Regions from separate parts of the Kribbella hippodromi genome, predicted to be linked through region 1. Evidence: riboswitches for the same ligand, from Rfam matches in the RefSeq annotation. Region 1 holds a riboswitch; each other region holds the start of a gene.
What was found. Region 1 has a riboswitch for ZMP and ZTP ahead of ABD260_RS07790 (dihydropteroate synthase). Riboswitches for the same ligand answer to the same signal wherever they lie in the genome.

Region 1 (6,416 bases):
TCGTCCTGATCCGTACCGGGCGGATGCGCTACTGGCCCGAGAAGGAGGCCTGGGGGGACAACCCGCCGGGGATCAACCGGGCGGCGGCGGTGCACCTGGTGAACCAGGGCGCGATGATCGTCGGCTCCGACACGTCCTGTCTCGAACAGGCACCGGCGAACGACGAGGACAACTTCACCCCGGTGCACACCTATCTGCTGGCCGAAGCCGGGGCGCCGATCATCGAGGCGCTCAATCTGGAGGAGCTGGCCGCGGCCAAGGTGTACGAAAGCGCCTTCCTCGCGGCCAACCTGCGGCTCCGCGGCGCCACCGGCGCGCCCTTGCGGCCCTGGGCCTTCCCGCTCCGCCAGGACTGAGTCACCCAGCGGTCCGCAGCTTCCGACGAAGCTGGCCTCAAACCACAGTAGATCCATGAATCAACTAGGAGTTTGGCATGCGCGACGCAGTGATCGTGGCGGCGGTCAGATCGCCGATCGGTAAACGAGCCGGCGTTCTCTCCGGCCTGCACCCGGCCGACCTGTCCGCCCAGGTACTCCAAGGGCTCGCGGCCCGCGCGGGCCTGGACCCGGCCCTGGTCGACGACGTGGTCTGGGGGTGTGTCGGCCAGATCGACGAGCAGTCGGTCGACATCGCGCGGACCGCCGTCCTGTCGGCCGGCTGGCCGGAATCGGTACCCGGCACGACCGTCGACCGGCAGTGTGGGTCGTCCCAACAATCCATCGCGTTCGCCGCCGCCGGTGTGATCGCGGGTCACTACGACATCGCGGTGGCCGGCGGCGTCGAGTCGATGTCCCGCGTCCCGATGGGCAGCACGTATCGCGACGGGATGCCGATCGGCGAGCTCTACGTGAAGCGCTACGGCGAGGGGATGCCGAACCAGGGCCTGGGCGCCGAGCGGATCGCCCGTCAATGGTCACTGAGCCGCACCGACCTGGACATGTACGCCGTACGGTCGCACCAGCGGGCGGCTCGTGCCGCCAAAGACGGACTGTTCGACCAGCAGATCGTGGCGATCGAAACCGCGGACGGCCTGGTCCGCGCCGATCAGGGCATTCGCCCGGACAGTACGGTCGAGGTACTGGCCAAGCTGAAGCCCTCGTTCCTGGACGACGGCGTGATCAGCGCCGGCAACGCCTCGCAGGTCAGCGACGGCGCCGCGGCGGTGCTGATCACCACCTCGGAAATCGCCGCGGCCCACGGCTGGACGCCGCTGGTCCGGGTGCACACCTCGGTCGTCGCGGGCAGTGACCCGAACATCATGCTCACCGGGCCGATCCCGGGCACCCACAAGGCTTTGAAGCGGTCCGGGCTGAGTCTCGACGACATCGGCGCCTTCGAGGTCAACGAGGCGTTCGCGTCCGTCCCGCTCGCCTGGCAGGCCGAGTTCGGCGTCCCCGAGGAGAAGCTGAACCCGCTCGGCGGCGCGATCGCGCTCGGGCACCCGCTCGGCGGCTCCGGCGCCCGGATCACCACCACGCTGGTCCATCACATGGTCGACCGCGGCATCCGGTACGGCCTGCAGACCATGTGCGAAGGCGGCGGGCAGGCCAACGTGACGATCTACGAGTTGCCGGCGTGACTCGTCGTTTCGCCGGCGTCGAGGCGCTTCGCGGCGCGATCGGGGAAAGCCTCGGCACCGGCGAGTGGCTCGAGATCGACCAGGACCGCGTCGACGCGTTCGCGGCGATCACCGACGACCGGCAGTGGATTCATGTCGACCCCGAGCGGGCGGCGGCGGGTCCGTACCAAGGCACGGTCGCGCACGGGTACCTCACGCTGTCGCTGCTGCCCGCGCTCGGGCGCTCGATCTTCACCGTCGACGGGCTCCGGATGGCGATCAACTACGGCCTGGACCGGGTCCGGTTCCCGCACCCCGTCCGGGTCGGGGCCCGCATCCGCGCCCACGCGACGCTGGCCGGCGTGACGGACACCGATGCCGGCCTCCAGGCCGTCGTCAGCTTCACGGTGGAGATCGACGGCGAGAGCAAACCCGCGTGCATCGCGGAGACCGTCCGGCTGCTGGTTCCGAGCCGGACCTGACCGACCCCCGACAAGGAGAGCAGGATCAATGGGACGCTATGAAGGGCGGATCGCCGTCATCACCGGCGGCGCCCGCGGGATCGGGCTGGGCATCGCCGGCCGGCTGGCCGCGGAAGGCGCCGGCATCGCGCTGATCGACCTCGACGAGACCGCGGCCGCAAAGGCCGTCGCCGGCCTGCCGCTGACCGGCGGCGCGAAGGCGATCGCGGTCGGCGCGGACATCAGCGACGGTACGGACGTCGCGGCCGCCGTCGGCCGGGTCATGGGCGAGCTGGGCGGGGTCCACGTACTGGTCAACAATGCCGGCGTCACGCGGGACAACTACCTGTTCAGGATGACCGAGGACGACTGGGACCTGGTGATGGATGTGCACCTGCGCGGTGCGTTCCTGATGAGCCGGGCCGTCCAGAAGCACTTCGTCGAGCAGCGCTACGGCAAGATCCTCAATCTCTCCAGTACATCCGCACTCGGCAAGAAGGCGCAGACCAACTACGCCACCGCGAAGATGGGCATCCAGGGCCTGACCCGCTCGCTCGGGATCGAACTCGGGCCGTTCGGGATCAACGTGAACGCGATCGCGCCCGGGTTCATCGTGTCCGAGATGACCGACGCGACCGCGGCCCGGCTGAAGCTGGACGTCGACGAGTTCCGGCGCCTCGGCGCCGAGAAGAACCCGGTGAAACGGGTCGGCGAGCCCGCGGACGTCGCCGCGGCCGCCGCGTTCATGTGCAGCGACGAGGCGTCGTACATCACCGGCCAGACGCTGTACGTCGACGGCGGCGCCAAGCTCTGAGAGGACCCGATGATTCCCGCTGTGGCCTTCGACGTGACCATCCGTCTCGGTAGTATGTCCGCATGAGGCAACCGAACGTCACCAGTCGTTCACAGGACCCCAAGCGTCAGATGGGCGCCCGCGAGATCCTGGACGCCGCCGCGCTCGCGTTCTCCGAGCGCGGCTACGCGGCGACGTCCATCGACGACGTCGCCGACGTCCTGGGCGCGACCAAAGGACGGATCTATCACTATTTCCGGACCAAGGGCGAGCTCTTCATCGGCATCCACCGCCGCGGCATCGAGTGGATCCTGGAGGCGATCGGGCCGACCGCCGAACGCGACGACCTGGAGCCGGCCGTCAAACTCCGGGAGATGGTCCGGCAGCACGCGCTGATGATGATGGAGCACCACACGTACATGGGCGTCGGCCAGTTCCTGATCGACATCCACCTGGCCGGCGAAGGCCGCAGCCAAGGCGCCGCGATGGAGGAGATCCTCCAGATGCGGCGGAAGTTCGAGGACTACTACGTCAAGGTGGTCGAGGAGGGCATCAAGACCGGCGCGTTCCGCGACACCGACGCGAACCTGATCGCGAAGGCGATGCTCGGCGCCGTGAACTGGATGCATGTCTGGTACCGCCCGGACGAGGCCCGCGACACCCCCGAGCAGCACGAACGCATCGCCGCCACCCTCGCCGACCACGCCATCCACGGCCTGGTCAAGTAGGTAAGGTGGCCGGTGGGTCGTGACTGGCGTCTGGATGGGTTCACCATCGGGGAGCGGCCTCGTCGGATGACGTCGTGCCGCGCGCCTGGGCTTCTCGGACTTTCCCTGGGAGGCACGGCGTGGACGGATTCGGTGGACCGGACGTTTGGGCAACGCGGCCCCGGGTGGTGGGGATCGTCAACGTCACGACTGACTCGTTCTCCGACGGAGCACGGTCCTCGCCGGGCTCGCGGAGATCAAGGCCCGGTACGGCTTGCCGGTCCTGATCTCGCCGTCCAGGAAGTCGTTCCTCCGCGCCCTGACCGACAGAGACCTCGTGGACATCGGCCCGGCAACCTTGGCCGCCGAGCTGTACGCAGCCGCTCAGGGCGCGGACTTCATTCGTACGCATGACGTGGCCGCGCTTTCGGACGCGCTCACGATCTTCGCGGCACTGGCCAAGCACCATGATGGGTCCTGACACGTCGTAGTCTCTGGTTGACAGTCGGTGCGACGGACGGGGAATCAGGCGAATGCAGGTTGTGCTCACCGTGGTCGATCCCGTGCTCGGCGTACGCGCGGATGTCCTCGTCAAAGCCGACGCCGAGACGAAGGTGTCCGCGGTAGTACCGCAACTGGTCGCCGCCGTCAGCGGGCTGTCGTCGCCCCCGGGGACCGCCTCGGTGACAAGCCTGCACGGAGCTCGCGTACAGCCTGCGATCTACGTCGGCAGCGCCCTGGTCGATCCCGGCGCCACGATCGCCGCCTCGCCGCTGCGTGAGGGCTCCGTTGTCAGCCTCGGAGACTCGCGTGGCTGTCTGCCCGCGGAACCGCAAGGGCTGATCGAGCTCCGCGTAGTCAGCGGCCCCGGCGCCGGCGGCGTTCACCGGTTGGGCATCGGAAGCTACACGATCGGCACCACGGCGGACTCAGCCGTACGTCTCGCCGGGGCGGGCATCCCGGACTCGGTCGGTACGGTGACGGTGACCACCTCGGGCGAGGTGACCTTTCGATCCGAGGTACCCGAATCCGCGCAGGCACCAGACCGGCCGCACGATCCAGCGGCCGGCCCGATCGTGCTCCCCGGCACCGGGACTGGCACGGATGTGGAGATGCTGCCGCCAGGTCATCGGGCCGCTTTGCTCGAGGTGGACCGCCGCCCGCAGACCGCTACGAACAAATGGTCCGGCCGGACCTGGGCAACCGGCTCGCAGCTGACTGTAGGACCGGTTGTCCTCGAACTGGCCGCAGTCCAGCCTCCCGATGCCTCGCTTTCCGCCGATCCCAACGGCGGAATCCTCGACTTCAACCGCCCACCACGGCTGCTGCCACCACCCAGGCGAACCGAATTCACCCTGCCGCCCGAGCCCGAGAAGCCGCGCCGGCAGAGCTTCCCGCTGATGATGATGGCCCTCCCCCTGGTCGCGTCGGTCGCGATGGCGGTGTTCCTGCGGCAGCCAGGCATGCTGCTCTTCGGGCTGCTCTCGCCACTTCTCTACCTCGGTCAGTACTTTCAGAGCCGCCGCGAAGGCAAGACGAGCTACAAGCAGCAGCTGGCCGAGTACCGGGACCGGAAGCGCCGGATCGAGGCCGCGGCGATGGACGCCCTCGCCGAGGAACGCGAGGCCCGCCGGCGCGACGTACCAGACGCGGCAAACCTGCTGCTGTTCGCGACCGGCCCTCGCTCCAGGCTCTGGGAACGCCGCCCGACCGACCCGGACTGGCTGGAGCTCCGGCTCGGTACGGCCGACCTGGACAGTGAGGTTGTGGTCGAGGACGCGACAAAGGACAGTCACGTACGGCGGCGTACCTGGACTGCTCCCGATGTCCCGGCGACTGTTTCGCTGTCGTCCTCAGGCGTCCTGGGGATCGCCGCGCCGAACGGTGACTCGCAGCGCCTCGGCGCCTGGCTGACTGGGCAACTCGCTACGTTGCACAGTCCGCAGACGCTGCGACTGATGGTCCTGTGCCCGCCGGAGACCGCCGCGGACTGGGCCTGGACCCGTTGGCTGCCGCATCTGCGCGGCGGCGAGGACGACGGCTATCTCAATGCCGTCGGCAACGATGACGAGACCACGATCCGGCGGATCGCCGAGCTGACCGCGCTCGTCGAAGCCCGGCGCAAATCGCTCGGCAACTCGATCACCGAAGCGCCCGCCTTTGCACAGCAACTCGTGGTCGTGATGGACGGTGCTCGCCGCCTGCGCTTGCTGCCCGGAGTAGTGGCGCTGCTCCGTGATGGTCCGTCCGTCGGGGTCCGGTTCATCTGTCTGGACGCCGACGAGCGCCAGCTCCCCGACGAGGCCAAGGCGGTCGTCACGCCGCACGGTGCGTGGTGGCGCCTGCGCCGTACGGGCGCTCGGCCGATCGACGGGATCCGGGCCGATCTGGTCACTCCTCAGTGGCTGGATCGGCTGGCAAGATCCCTCTCCCCCATCAGGGACGTCTCCGGCGGTGAGGGCGGCGCCGCGCTTCCCGAGAGCAGCAGGCTGCTGTCCGTACTCGGCATGGACCCGCCTCGGCCGGAGCAGGTCGCCGCGCTCTGGAGCGTACGGGGGCGTACGACCCAGGCGCTGCTCGGCGAAGGGATCGATGGCAACTTCGCTGTCGACATCGTCCGGGACGGACCGCACGGCCTGGTCGCGGGTACCACCGGCGCCGGTAAATCCGAGCTGCTCCAGACCCTGATCGCTTCGCTTGCCGTCGGCAACCGTCCGGACGAGATGAACTTCGTTCTCGTCGACTACAAGGGCGGCGCGGCCTTCAAGGACTGCAATCACCTGCCGCACACCGTTGGTATGGTCACCGATCTCGACGGCCACCTGACGACCCGCGCGCTGGCGTCGCTGGCCGCCGAGCTCCATCGCCGCGAGCGCCAGTTGAAGGCGGCCAACGCG
Region 2 (6,416 bases), on a different contig from region 1:
CGCTCGGGCCGTCCACAGCGATGATCATGCCCCGAAGATTACCTTCGAGCAGGGACAAGTTCGGCACCGTACCCCAGCGCACCGATGACGGCTTGTGCGACCGCTGGCGCGCTACAACACGCCAGCGGCCAAATAACCCGCTAGCGGTGGACTACCCAGCCGCGGTCGGTGAGGACGGTGACCAGTTGGTCGACCGAGGTGGGCTTGACCGCCAGCTCGACCTCACCGACGGGGCGGCCGGGGCTGTGGTCGATGCGGAGGTCTTCGACGTTGGCACCGGACTCGGCCGCGTCCGCGAACAAGCGGGCCAGCTGACCCGGGCGGTCCGGGATCGTGACCAGAACGGTGACCAGCTCGATGTGCGGCGTGCCGTGCTTACCCGGCACCCGGACCGCGCCAGATGCGCCCTGACCGAGAATCGCGGTCAGCTCGTCCGCCGCCTCTTCCTTGCCCAGGGCAACGAGCAGCCGATCGAGCTCACCGCGGATCTGCTCCAGCAGGCCGGTCAGCGCGGTCGAGTTCGCGGACACGATCTGGGTCCACAGCTTCGGATCACCGGCCGCGATTCGCGTCACGTCCCGCACCCCCTGACCGGACAACTGCAGATGCGACGACGGCGCGTCCGTCAGCGTGCCGGCCGCGAGCGCCGACATCAGATGCGGCAGATGCGACACGCGAGCCACACCGAGATCGTGGTCCTCGACCGACATCTCGACCGTCCGCGCACCTGCAGCCTCGGCCAGCCGCCGGACCAGATCAACCGCTTCGGGGTCGCTGGTCTCATGCGGCGTGATCGCCCAGGTAGCGCCGTCGAACAGGTCGGCGCGCCCAGCCAGCGGGCCGTTTCGCTCCGAGCCGGCCATCGGGTGACTACCGACGTACCGGCTGAGATCGCCGGTGAGCCGGCGCGTATCCGCGAGCGGCTTGGACTTCACGCTGGCCGCGTCGGTGACGATCGCCCCGCTGCGCTCGGTCAGCTCGAGCTGCTGCGCGATCACCGTGCCGGCATGGTCGGGCGGTACGGCAACGACGACCAGCTGTGGTTCGAGCTCGACCGACCGTGATCCGGCGCCGATCCGCTCGGCCATCAGCGCGTTGTCGGCGTTGCCGTCGACGAGTTCCACGACCACGCCGAGCCGGGCCAGCGCGAGGCCGATCGACGTACCGATCAGCCCGGTCCCGACGATCCGGACCGGGCCACGCAGCTCACTCACCGCACGACTCGCTCACGGCGGCTTCGCTCACGATGGCTTTGGTCACGGCGGTCGCGTTCACTGGATCTCGCTCACTGGGCGCCGGTCAGATCCGGACGCAGCGCGACCGCCCCGTGCAGGTACACGTGCTGGATCTTGTCCCGCGACCGCGGCGTCTCGGTGTGCAGCATCAGCCGCACCACCCGGGGCAGCGCGTGCGGGACCGGGATCTCCTGCATGCACATCAGCGGTACGTCGGTGAGCCCGATCTGCCGCCCGGCGACGGCGGGAAACTCCGACCGCAGGTCCGACGTGACGGTGAAGAGGATGCTGATCAGGTCCTCGTTCTCCAGATCGTTCGCCTCCAGGACCGCCTTCACCAGCTCCGCGGACCGCTCGAGCAGGTGCTCGCGCTCGTCGACGTCCAGCTGGGTGGCACCCCGGATCGCCCGTACCGCCACGTCTCGCCTCCTCAGGCCATCACTCGCTGTCCCCCCAAGCCTAGGCCAAGGTGGTCAAAGACTGGACAGCCGTCTCAGCCGCGTCCACTGTCTGCTCCAGCAACAGGGCGATCGTCATCGGTCCGACCCCGCCCGGAACCGGCGTGATCAGGCGCGCCACCGCGGCCGCTTCGGCGAAGTGCACGTCGCCCAGATTGCCCTCGTTGTACCCGGCATCGACCACGACCGCGCCCGGCTTCAGCCAGTCACCGCGGACGAACTCCGGCTTCCCGACGGCCGCGACCACCACATCTGCGGTCCGGACCAGCTCGGGCAGGTTTTGGGTACGGGAGTGCGCGTACGTGACCGTCGCGTTCGATGCCAGCAGCAACATGCCGGCCGGCTTGCCGAGGATCGGACTGCGGCCGATCACGACGGCGTGCGCGCCTTCCAGCGGTACGTCGTACGCCGCCAGCAGCCGCATGATCCCGCCGGGTGTCGCGGACCGGAAACCGGGATCCCCGAACGCCATCGCCGCGAACGACCGCATCGTCACGCCGTCCACGTCCTTGGCCGGGTCGATCGCCTCGAAGGCGGCCCGTTCGTCGATCTGCGCGGGTACGGGGTGCTGCAGCAGAATCCCGTGCACGGCCGGGTCCTCGGACAGCTTCCGGATCTCCGCGACCAACTCGTGGGTCGACGTTTCGGCGGGCAGCACGACGCTGACCGAAGCGATCCCGGCCTTCTTCGACCGGTTCTGCTTCATCCGTACGTAGGTGGCCGACGCCGGGTCGTCACCCACCAGCACGGTCGCGAGGCACGGCTGGACGCCGGTCCGCTCCTGCAGCGCCCGCGCCCGCTCCGCCGCCTTGGCCACCATCTCGGCGGCGAGGTCGGTCCCGATCATCAGTTCAGCAGTCATCCGCGCACCTCTGTCATCGTCAGGGTGCCCAGGCGCGCGGCGAAGCCGGATGGCAGACCGTTCCCCGGTGGTGATCCACCTCAGCGCCAGTCGCGGTCCGGTGTCAGGGTACCCGGCTGGTCACCTCGGCGATGAATGCGTCTGCCACTCCGTCGCCGATCCGGGGATGCGTATTGGAGTGCGGAACGCGGATGTCCCGGATCGCTTCGGCGCGGTCGGTCAGGTGCCGGATCTCCGCTCGTGCGGTCGCGACGGCCGACTTGTTGCCCTCCGCCTGTGCCTCCAGCACGCGGAGCGCCTGGCGCAGGGCTTGACCCCAGTAGAACGACGCGTCGAGCCAAGCATCCGCCTCGTCGGCGTAGGCGGGGTCGATCAGGCCGGCGCGGAGCTGAGCCGGTGCGTTCTCGATCGCCTCGAAGTACGGCTCGAGGCCGGCGATCGCGCCGGCCAGGTCACCCGCCTCCCAGGTCGTACGAAACGCAGCCAGGTTCCCGGCCAGGACCGGTGCGTTGGCCAAGTGCAGCATGCCGTCGTACGTGGTCAGGTCCGCGAACACCTCCAGCGCACGGATCGTGTCCTCGTCTCCCCCGGCGCGTTCGGCGATCGCCCGGTGCCAGGACGCGTGCGCGTCGTACGCGGCCGGCTTCCAGCCGAACTCGGCGAACGAGTAGAGCGCGAGCTTGCTGACCGCGGCCTGGTTCATCGGGTTCGAGATCACGCCGACGACCTGCTCCGCCAGTGCAGGCTCACGACCGGTGTACGCGGCCAGCAGGATCCGGCCGTGGGCGTAGTCGTTGACCGGGTAGTTGTCCCAGATCAGGATGTCGTGCCCGAACACCGCCTTCGCCGCGGCCGCTTGTGCGCTCGTGATCTGCTCCGGCACCACCGCGGTTCCGGTCCAGTGCACGATCACGGCCGGGTCCATCCGCTCGCGCAAGGCCTGTTTGTACGGTGATTCGTCGACGTTGTAGTACTCCGTCGGCACCATTTGCAGCGGCGCGACATCCGGCTTCGTGGCGATCCACTCGCGTTGAACCCGATTGCACAAGTCCGCCTGCGCCGTACCCGCCGCGCCGCCACCGGTGCCGTACTTCTCGGCGTCCTCGGGGCAGTGCCACGTCTCGTACTCGATGTCGTCGAGCGGGACGTTGAACACCCGCACGCCCAGCTCGTACAACGCCTCGAACTTGGCGACCAGCGCCTGGTAGTCCTCGTCCGACGTGTACCGGATCGAGAGCCCCGGCGAGAGCGCGAAGGTGAAGTCGACCTTGTTGCGGCTTGCTCGCTCGATCAGCTCGCCCAGCTCGGCGAGTTTGTCCGGCGGGTACGGGTCGCGCCACTGCTCGCGGTGAAAGGCGTCATCCTTCGGCGCGTACTGGTACGTGTTCATCCGGTGCGCGCCGAGATAGTCCAGGTGATCCAGCCGATCGGCGTGCGACCAGGGCGTGCCGTAGAAGCCTTCGATCGAGCCGCGATAGCGCAGCGTCGGCCAGTCGCGGACCTCGACGCCGTCCACCTCGTTGCCTTGGACAAGCTCGTCGAAGGTCAGCGCGGCGTGGTACGTCCCGCGTGCGTCGACGCCGTCCAGCACGACGTGATTGGCGCCGACGGCAACGACGTACCCCTCGGCAGGCAGGTCCGCGGCCGGCCGCACGTCGAGGCCGGTGCCGCCTAGGTGGATGGTCACGGCCGCTTCGCCGTCCACAATCGTCCGGACAGCCGCGCGGGTCAGGGTCGCGCGGACCAGCCGCTCGGCGTCCGGATCGGTGGTCGGGCCGTGCAGCAGCCCGACAGTGTCCCCGAGCGCGAATCCATCCGGGCGGCTGCTGCGCTGCTGCGGCTCCATGGTCTAGGCGCGGCGCAGCTCGAGGACCGGGATGGTGCGGATGCCGGCGGTCTTCACCTCGTACTCGGCGAAGCCCGGGTAGCGGCGCGCCTGCTCGGCGTAGATCCGGTCCCGCTCGTCGCCGGTGACGTCACGGACAGTCACCTTGTACGTCTCCGTACCGCGCTCGATCGTGCCTTCACCGGCCGCGACCAGGTTTTTGTACCATTCCGGGTCCGTCGGGGCGCCGGCCTTGCTGGCGAAGACGTACACGGTGTCCGGGTCGTTCTCGTCGGCCAAGTACATCGTCGGGGCGACGTACTCCTGGCCGCTCTTCCGGCCGCGGTGGTGCAGCAGGGTCATCGGGGCACCTTCGAAGTTGCCGCCGACCTTGCCGTCGTTCGCGCGGAATTCCTCGATGATGCTCGCGTTCCAGTCAGCCATCACAGTCCTCATTCGGTGAGAGATCTCAGGGATTCACAGCAGTCCTGCATGGTCCAACGCAAGATAGGCCGCATCGATGCCCGTCATCGCACCCGGAGTGCGGAGTTCGGTACGGAATGCGTCCACGGTCAGCTCGACCGGTACGCAATCCTCGGCCTCGTCCAGCTGCTGCTTCCCGTCCGGACGGCAGCCGCGGGCGATCCCGACGTACTTGCGGAACGTCGAGGACGCACCGGACCACTGCCAGCCGACCACGTCGAGCGTCTCGCAGGTGTACCCGGTCTCCTCCTCGAGCTCGCGGGCACCGGCCACCGCGACGTCCTCCCCCGGCTCCACCAGACCGCCCGGCAGGTTCGTCACGATGCTGTCCGGACCGGCCCGGAACATCCGGATCGTCACAATCCGCCCCTCCGGGGTCAACGGAAGCACCGTGATCCCGGCCGCAATCCCTTCCTCCGACTTCGGGCCGAACACGTCCCACTCGACCTCGGTCCCGTCCGGCATCCGGTACCGCCGCAGCTTCACCGTCAAAAACCGCTGAAACCCCGGCTCCTCCCCCAGCAACTCCCACGCAACAGGATCCTCGGGCCGATCCGTGGGTAACCCCGGAAACGGCTCAGCCGCCACGTTGTCGGTGGCGGCTGAGGCGTTCTGCTGATCCGTCACAGCGGACGGTTGTCGTCGTCGGGGTCTTCCGGCGGCGCGATCGGTGCGTCGTCGTCGGCCGAGCCAGCACCGGACGCGCCGGACCCAGCCGAACCACCGGAGCCGGACGAACCACCGGCACCGGCTGACCCGTCGGCCCCGGCCGCCGAGCCGTCGTCGCTCCCGGCGCCTGCATCGTCGCCGGACTTGCCAGACTCTTCCGAGGTGCCGGCTGCCGGACGGGAGTCGGTCAGGATGCCCGCGAGCGTCTCCTCGGACATCCGTTTGAACTTGCGGACCTGCGTCCGGGTCCGGTCCAGCACCGCGACCTCGAGCTGGTCCGGAGTCAGCTCCCGGACCTCGGTCCCGTCGTGCCCGAGCGCGTCGACGGCCAGCCGCAGCGCCCCGGCCAGCGAGATCCCGTCGCTGTAGTGCTCGCCGATGTAGTCGGCGACCTGCTCGGCCGCGCCACCCATCACCGCGTACCCACGAACGTCCGCGATCGACCCGTCGTAGGTGAGCCGGTAGATCTGGTCCTCGGCCGCGCTGGCACCGATCTCGGCGACCAGGATCTCCACCTCGAGCGGCTTCTCGCCACCGGAGGAGAAGATCGCGCCGAGCGTCTGCGCGTACGCGTTGGCGAGCGCCCTTCCGGTGACATCCCGCCGGTCGTACGAGTACCCGCGCATGTCCGCGAGCCGGACCCCGGCGATCCGCAGGTTCTCGAACTCGTTGTACCGGCCGACGGCGGCGAACGCCATCCGGTCGTAGATCTCGGCCACCTTGTGCAGCGCGGGCGAGCGGTTCTCCGCGACGAACAGGATGCCGTCGGCGTACTGCAACGCGATCGCGCTGCGGCCCTTGGCGATGCCCTTCCGGGCGAAGTCGGCCCGGTCCCGCATCAGCTGTTCGGGCGAGACGTAGAACGGAACGCTCATCGAATCTGT
Region 3 (6,416 bases), on a different contig from region 1:
ACGGGCTGCCGTCGGACTTCGGGTTCCCGATCGTCGTGCATCCGCACGAGCCGGAGACCGTGTACGTGTTTCCGCTGATCGCGGACGGGAATCGGGTTCCGCCCGACGCGAAGTGCCGGGTGTACCGGTCGCGGGATGCCGGTTCGACGTGGGAAGCGTTGACGGCTGGGTTGCCGGACGTGTCGTACGTGCCGGTGCTGCGGGATGCGATGACCACCGATACCGCTGATCCGGCGGGGGTTTACGTGGGGACACGGGACGGATGTGTGTACGCGAGCGCGGACGCGGGCGATACGTGGACCGAGGTTGCGCGGCATCTGCCCGACATCCTCACCGTGCGCGCCGCGGTCGTGTGACGGCGTTCTTGTGATGACGGTGCGATGCGTGATGGTGGTGGTGTGATGGGTGGGGAGCAGGCGGCGGTTTCGCGGGTTGTGGTGCGGTTGCCTACTGTGCTGCGGCCGTTCGCGGGTGACGTGGACCGGGTTGAGGTTGAGGTCGTGGGTGATGGCGGGGCGACTGTTGCCGGGGTGTTCGCGGCGCTGGAGCTGCAGCACCCGGCGTTGCGGCGCCGGCTGACCGATGAGCAGGGTGCTGTCCGGCGACATGTGAACATCTACCTCGGCAACGACAACATCCGCGACCTGTCCGGCCTCCAGACCCCGCTGTCGGCAGGCGACGAGCTCCTGATCCTCCCCAGCGTCGCCGGCGGCTGACAACCGCTCGTCGGCAGTCGAAGTCGAACGCGACTACCCCGCGGTCGAGGTGTGCGGGCTGTCCGCCACCGGCGCCGCGGGAGGAGGCTCCTGCTGGCGACAAAATAGGTGGGGGTTCCGCGGTTGGCCGGGCTAGCGTCTGGTCGCATGAGTGACGTACTGCTCCTGACCGGTCCGTCAGGTTCGGGCAAGACGACCGTGGGCCGGTTGCTGGCGACCGGGGCGGCGCGACCGACGGTGCATGTGACGACCGACGAGTTCTTCCGCGCGATCCGGACCGGGTTCGTGGAACCGTACCTGCCCGGTGCGGAGCGGCAGAATGAGATTGTCGTGGATGCGATCGTGGCGGCGGTGGCGGTGTACGCACGCGGCGGGTACGACGTGGTGGTGGATGGGGTCATCGGCCCGTGGTTCCTCGGTCCGTACCGCCGGGCGGCTGTCGAAGGGCAGTGGACGATGTCGTACGTGGTGCTGCGCCCGGACCTGGCCACCACCCTCCGCCGCGGCCAGGCGCGCGGCGGTGTCGAGCTGACAGATGCTGAGGCCCTGACCGGCCTGCATGGTCAGTTCGCCGACCTCGGTGCACTGGAGTCGCACACCTTCGACACCACCACGCTGGACGCCGCCGAGACAGCCGCTGCCGTACGCAAAGCAGTTGCCGCAGGCACCTACCTGCTCAGTGCCTGAAGAGTCGCACCCCGGTCGGTGACCAGGTGATGTTGTTTTCGGCGCACGCGGCCGCGACTTCGGCCGAGCGAATCGACCCACCCGGCTCCGCGATATGCGCGACACCGAACCGCGCTGCCTCCTCGACGTTGTCGGTGAATGGCAACGCGCCGTCGGACACCATCGACACCCCCGTCAACGGTTCGGCCGATCGGCGCGACCACCACAGCAACGCCTTCTCACCGGCCAGCCGAGTACAGTCCACCCGCGACTGCTGCCCCGCCCCGATCCCGATCGCCATCCCGTCCTTCACCATCACCACGGTGTTCGATTGCGTATACCGGGCAACAATCATCCCCAGCAACAGATCCTGCCGCGCGCCGTCCGGCACCGCCGCGTCAAACTGATCGACGGCCAGCGGAATCGCATCCCGCTCCTGCACCAACCGCACCCCGTACACCTCGCGCACCTCTTCAGCCGGCGGTTCAAAGTCTGGATCGGCCTCCAGCACGAGATACGTACCGCGCTTCTTCGCCGCCAGAACCTCCACCACCCCCTCGCCGTACCCAGGCGCGATGATCCCGTCCGACACCACCCGCTTCAGTACGCCGGCCAGCTCGAGGTCCACCGGATGCGACACCGCGACGAAATCCCCGTACGACGACTTCGGGTCGGCGTCGCGCGCCCGTTCGTACGCGGCGGTGACTGTCTCACCCAGCGCGGCCCCGGCCGGTGACACGTGCTTGTACGAGGCGGCTGCTGGTACGCCGAACGCACGCGCTGCCTCGCGTACGAGCTGCCAACCGGTCAGTGCGTCGAGGAGATTGATGTACGACGGCTCGCCCGCGACCACCTTGAACGGTGGACTGCCGACGGGGGTGAACGAAGCAGCTTGGTGGGGATTCATTCCGTAGCGCAAATGCATCAGAAACCTCCGACGAAATCGGAGGCGCCCAGGCGGACGACGCCTTGCAGGTAACCCGCTCCCCGGTGGTACTCCACCCTCGCCAGTCGCGGTACCTCCACCCTACTTCCGCGCGCGGACCACCAGCAGGCGGGACTCGTCCGTCAGCGCCTCCCCGTGCCAGCCGCCGTCGATCTTCACGTCCGTGAAACCAGCGCGCCGGAGATCGGTCGTGATCTCGGCGGGGGAGCGGAAGTGCAGCACGTTCCGGTACACGGCGACGGTGCCGTCCGGGAAAACGTTGTGGGCGTCGAAGACCACCCGTCCGTCGGCGACCTCGATCAGGTCGAGCCACTCGCGGAGCCGGCCGACCGGTGTGTCGCGCTCGCCGTCCGTTGCCTCGCGCGTCCACTGCTCCCACGCGCGCGCCGCCGGGTGCCGTGACTCGAAGGCGATCATCCCGCCGGACCGCAGCGCCCCCGCAAGCGCACTCAGCGCCGGTACATGATCCGCCCCGCTCACATGCATCATGGTGTTTCCACTGCTGACCACGAGATCCACGTCCCCGCCCGGCTCGACCGCGCGATAGTCACCGTCGATCCAGCGAACCACATCCGCACCCGGCCGGCGGCGCGCGTATCCGAGCATCGTCGGACTCGGATCCACCCCGATCACCACCCGCCCAGGCGCAACCAGCGAACGCGTCAGCAGCCCGGTCCCACACCCGAAGTCCAGAACCTTCCGCGTACCAGCCGCGAGCGCCCGGTAGTACGCATGATCCTCCCCGGCCGGATTGTCCAAGTCGTACAGCCCCACCAACCGCACATCCCCGTACGCATCCGCATCCACGCCGAAACCCTAAGCCTGCCCCCTGAACTGAAGGGTTGCCCCCTGAGAATCCGAGGGGGCAACCCTTCAGCTCAGGGGGCAAGCCAATGCGGGCGGGGCGAGCGCCCGCATCGGCTTGGGGTGGGCGGGGTTACAGGGCGGAGACCCAGCCGTAGATGTTGCCGGGGCGGCCGGCGTTCTTGGCGCGCTTCGGGTCGAACGGGCCGTACTTGGAGACCTGGTTGTTCGCGTTGCCTTCGACCGTGGTGATGTAGCCGTTGGAGGCGACGGCGACCACGACGCCGGTGTGCACGCTGGTGTCGGTGTTCTGCGGGCCGGTGCCGTAGAGCACGATGTCGCCGGGCTGCATGCCGGTGTTGGTGGAGTGGGCGCGGCCCTTGTTCTGGCCCCACGTGTAGATGTCACCGGTGAAGCCGTAGTTGGGGATGTTGATGCCGGCCTGGCGCCAGGTCCAGGTGGCGAAGTGCGCGCACCAGGGTTCGCACGGGCCGTACGGGTTGCAGTTGCTGCCGGGCGGCGTCTCCTGCTGGCCGACTTCGCCGTTGGCGGCGTTCACGATCGTGGTCCTGGTGTCGGCGGCGCTGGCGGTCAGCGGGCCGGACAGAGCCACCGAGCTGAACAACGCGATCAGCACAGCGGCGAGCAGTAGCCGCAGAGATAACCGGGGGCGGGAGCACTGGGCGAGTCGCATGGGTCACTCCGATCTGGAGAGGGGGCGGTATAAAACTTTCAAGCGATCTCTCTAAACCAGTATGTGACTAACCAACGATGAACCACCATTACAGTGGTATTAATTCGCCGAAGGTCCACCCATAAGACAGTGGTCTCAAAGTACGAGACGCTGAGCCGTTGAACTTGACCCGATCGCCGTCTGTCGGCGAATAATGCCTACATGCGATCGATTCTCCTCGTACTTGTGCGGCGCGCCGACTGACGCGACCACTGAGTCGAGCGCGCCCCTTCAGCCAACCGGCGGAAGGGGTTTTTTGTTGCCAATGCGACTATCTGGGACCCAGTAGCGCGGCGGGAACGGCCACGAGCGAGGATGGATCGGTCGCGAAAAAGCCATCAAGGCCACATCGTGACAGGACTGAGGGAAGGCACTCATGAGTGAGCAGCTGACCGGGGCACAGGCTCTGATCCGCGCACTGGAACATGCCGGAGTGGACACCGTCTTCGGCATCCCGGGCGGCGCGATCCTCCCGGCGTACGACCCGATGCTCGACTCGACCCAGATCCGCCACATCCTGGTACGTCACGAGCAGGGCGCCGGCCACGCCGCCCAGGGGTACGCCGCCGCGTCCGGCAAGGTCGGCGTGTGCATGGCGACCTCGGGTCCGGGCGCGACGAACCTGGTGACGCCGATCGCGGACGCGTACATGGACTCGGTGCCGATGGTCGCGATCACCGGTCAGGTGGCCGGTGCCGCGATCGGGACCGACGCCTTCCAGGAGGCGGACATCCGCGGCATCACGATGCCGATCACCAAGCACAACTTCCTGGTCACCGACCCGAATGAGATCGCCACCACGATCGCCGAGGCGTTCCACATCGCCTCCACCGGCCGGCCCGGCCCGGTGCTGGTGGACGTGACCAAGGACGCGATGCAGACCACGGGCGTCGACTTCCAGTGGCCGACCGAGCTGTCGCTGCCGGGGTACCGGCCGGTGACCCGCCCGCACCCGAAGCAGGTGCGCGAGGCGGCCCGGCTGATCGCCGCGGCCGAGAAGCCGGTGCTGTACGTGGGCGGTGGCGTGATCCGGGCGCGGGCCAGCGCCGAGCTGAAGGAACTCGCGGAGCTGCTCGGCATCCCCGTCGTCACCACCTTGATGGCGCGCGGCGCGCTGCCGGACACGCACGAGCTGCACTTCGGGATGCCCGGCATGCACGGCTCGGTGTCCGCGGTCGGTGCCCTGCAGCGCTCCGATCTGCTGATCACGCTGGGCGCGCGGTTCGACGACCGGGTAACCGGCAAGCTCGACTCGTTCGCGCCCGAGGCGAAGGTCATCCACGCCGACATCGACCCGGCCGAGATCGGCAAGAACCGGGCCGCCGACGTGCCGATCGTCGGCGACTGCAAGGAGGTCATCACCGACCTGATCGCCGCGCTCCGGACCGAGATCGCGAACACCGGCCAGACCCCGTCGTACGAGGCCTGGCGCAAGCAGCTCGAAGCCGTCCGCGCCCGGTACCCGCTCGGCTACGACGAGCCCGAGGACGGCACGCTGTCACCGCAGCACGTGATCCAGCGGATCGGCCAGATCGCCGGCCCGGACGCCGTGTACACCGCGGGCGTCGGCCAGCACCAGATGTGGTCCGCGCACTTCCTGCCGTTCGAGAAGCCGGGTCACTGGCTGAACTCCGGCGGTCTCGGCACGATGGGGTACGCGGTGCCGGCCGCGATGGGCGCCAAGGTCGCGCGCCCGGAGAAGACGGTCTGGGCGATCGACGGCGACGGCTGCTTCCAGATGACGAACCAGGAGCTCGTCACCTGCGCGCTGGAGGGCATCCCGATCAAGGTTGCCGTGATCAACAACCAGTCGCTGGGCATGGTCCGGCAGTGGCAGACGCTGTTCTACGACAAGCGGTACTCGAACACCGACCTGCACTCGACCCGGATTCCGGACTTCGCCAAGCTGGCCGAGGCGATGGGCGGCGTCGGGCTGCGCTGCTCGGACAAGGAGTCGCTGGACGCGACGATCGAGAAGGCGATGGCGGTCACCGACGCGCCGGTCGTGGTCGACTTCGTCGTGCACCGGGACGCGATGGTCTGGCCGATGGTCGCGGCCGGCGTCAGCAACGACGAGATCCAGATCGCCCGCGACATGGCCCCGGCCTGGGAAGGCGAGGAGCTCTAGTGACTGAGCGAAGCGAAGGCACCAATCCAACACAGCCCACTCGTGCCTCATCGGCGCCCGGAGCGAAGCGAGGACGTCGATGAGTAAACACACATTGAGCATTCTGGTCGAGAACAAGCATGGTGTACTCGCCCGGGTGGCGGCGCTGATTTCGCGGCGCGGGTTCAACATCGACTCGCTCGCGGTCGGGCCGACCGAGCACCCCGAGGTGTCCCGGATGACGATCGCGGTCACCGTGGACGAACAGCCGCTGGAGCAGATCACCAAGCAGCTGAACAAGCTGGTGAACGTGATCAAGATCGTCGAGCTCGAACCGGCCCAGACCGTACAGCGGGAGCTGTTGCTGGTGAAGGTGAAGGCGGACACCCTGACCCGCGGGCAGGTGCTGGAGACCGTCCAGCTGTTCCGTGCCAAGGTGGTCGA

Region 2: linked by a shared signal. The riboswitch ahead of ABD260_RS22715 (bifunctional 5,10-methylenetetrahydrofolate dehydrogenase/5,10-methenyltetrahydrofolate cyclohydrolase) and the one ahead of ABD260_RS07790 (dihydropteroate synthase) in region 1 are both predicted to bind ZMP and ZTP.
Region 3: linked by a shared signal. The riboswitch ahead of ABD260_RS06785 (5-aminoimidazole-4-carboxamide ribonucleotide transformylase) and the one ahead of ABD260_RS07790 (dihydropteroate synthase) in region 1 are both predicted to bind ZMP and ZTP.

Annotation. Positions count from the first base shown of each region.
Region 1 covers NZ_BAAAPH010000004.1:175,334-181,749, forward strand. Annotated here, with positions in the region: gene ABD260_RS07765 (cyclase family protein) at 1-356, shown strand, start outside; gene ABD260_RS07770 (thiolase family protein) at 434-1,579, shown strand; gene ABD260_RS07775 (MaoC family dehydratase) at 1,576-2,040, shown strand; gene ABD260_RS07780 (SDR family NAD(P)-dependent oxidoreductase) at 2,069-2,833, shown strand; gene ABD260_RS07785 (TetR/AcrR family transcriptional regulator) at 2,896-3,540, shown strand; ZMP/ZTP riboswitch at 3,550-3,638, shown strand; partial or broken gene ABD260_RS07790 (dihydropteroate synthase) at 3,752-4,000, shown strand.
Region 2 covers NZ_BAAAPH010000015.1:44,059-50,474, forward strand. Annotated here, with positions in the region: gene cmk ((d)CMP kinase) at 1-28, opposite strand, end outside; gene ABD260_RS22705 (prephenate dehydrogenase) at 141-1,214, opposite strand; gene aroH (chorismate mutase) at 1,286-1,654, opposite strand; gene ABD260_RS22715 (bifunctional 5,10-methylenetetrahydrofolate dehydrogenase/5,10-methenyltetrahydrofolate cyclohydrolase) at 1,695-2,555, opposite strand; ZMP/ZTP riboswitch at 2,575-2,659, opposite strand; gene ABD260_RS22720 (glycoside hydrolase family 84 protein) at 2,659-4,401, opposite strand; gene ABD260_RS22725 (nitroreductase family deazaflavin-dependent oxidoreductase) at 4,405-4,824, opposite strand; gene ABD260_RS22730 (NUDIX hydrolase) at 4,858-5,349, opposite strand; gene prcA (proteasome subunit alpha) at 5,487-6,407, opposite strand.
Region 3 covers NZ_BAAAPH010000003.1:386,884-393,299, reverse strand. Annotated here, with positions in the region: gene ABD260_RS06800 (WD40/YVTN/BNR-like repeat-containing protein) at 1-356, shown strand, start outside; gene ABD260_RS06795 (ubiquitin-like small modifier protein 1) at 381-716, shown strand; gene ABD260_RS06790 (phosphotransferase-like protein) at 864-1,403, shown strand; gene ABD260_RS06785 (5-aminoimidazole-4-carboxamide ribonucleotide transformylase) at 1,393-2,307, opposite strand; ZMP/ZTP riboswitch at 2,327-2,407, opposite strand; gene ABD260_RS06780 (class I SAM-dependent methyltransferase) at 2,410-3,135, opposite strand; gene ABD260_RS06775 (CHAP domain-containing protein) at 3,266-3,826, opposite strand; gene ABD260_RS06770 (acetolactate synthase large subunit) at 4,242-5,993, shown strand; gene ilvN (acetolactate synthase small subunit) at 6,073-6,416, shown strand, end outside.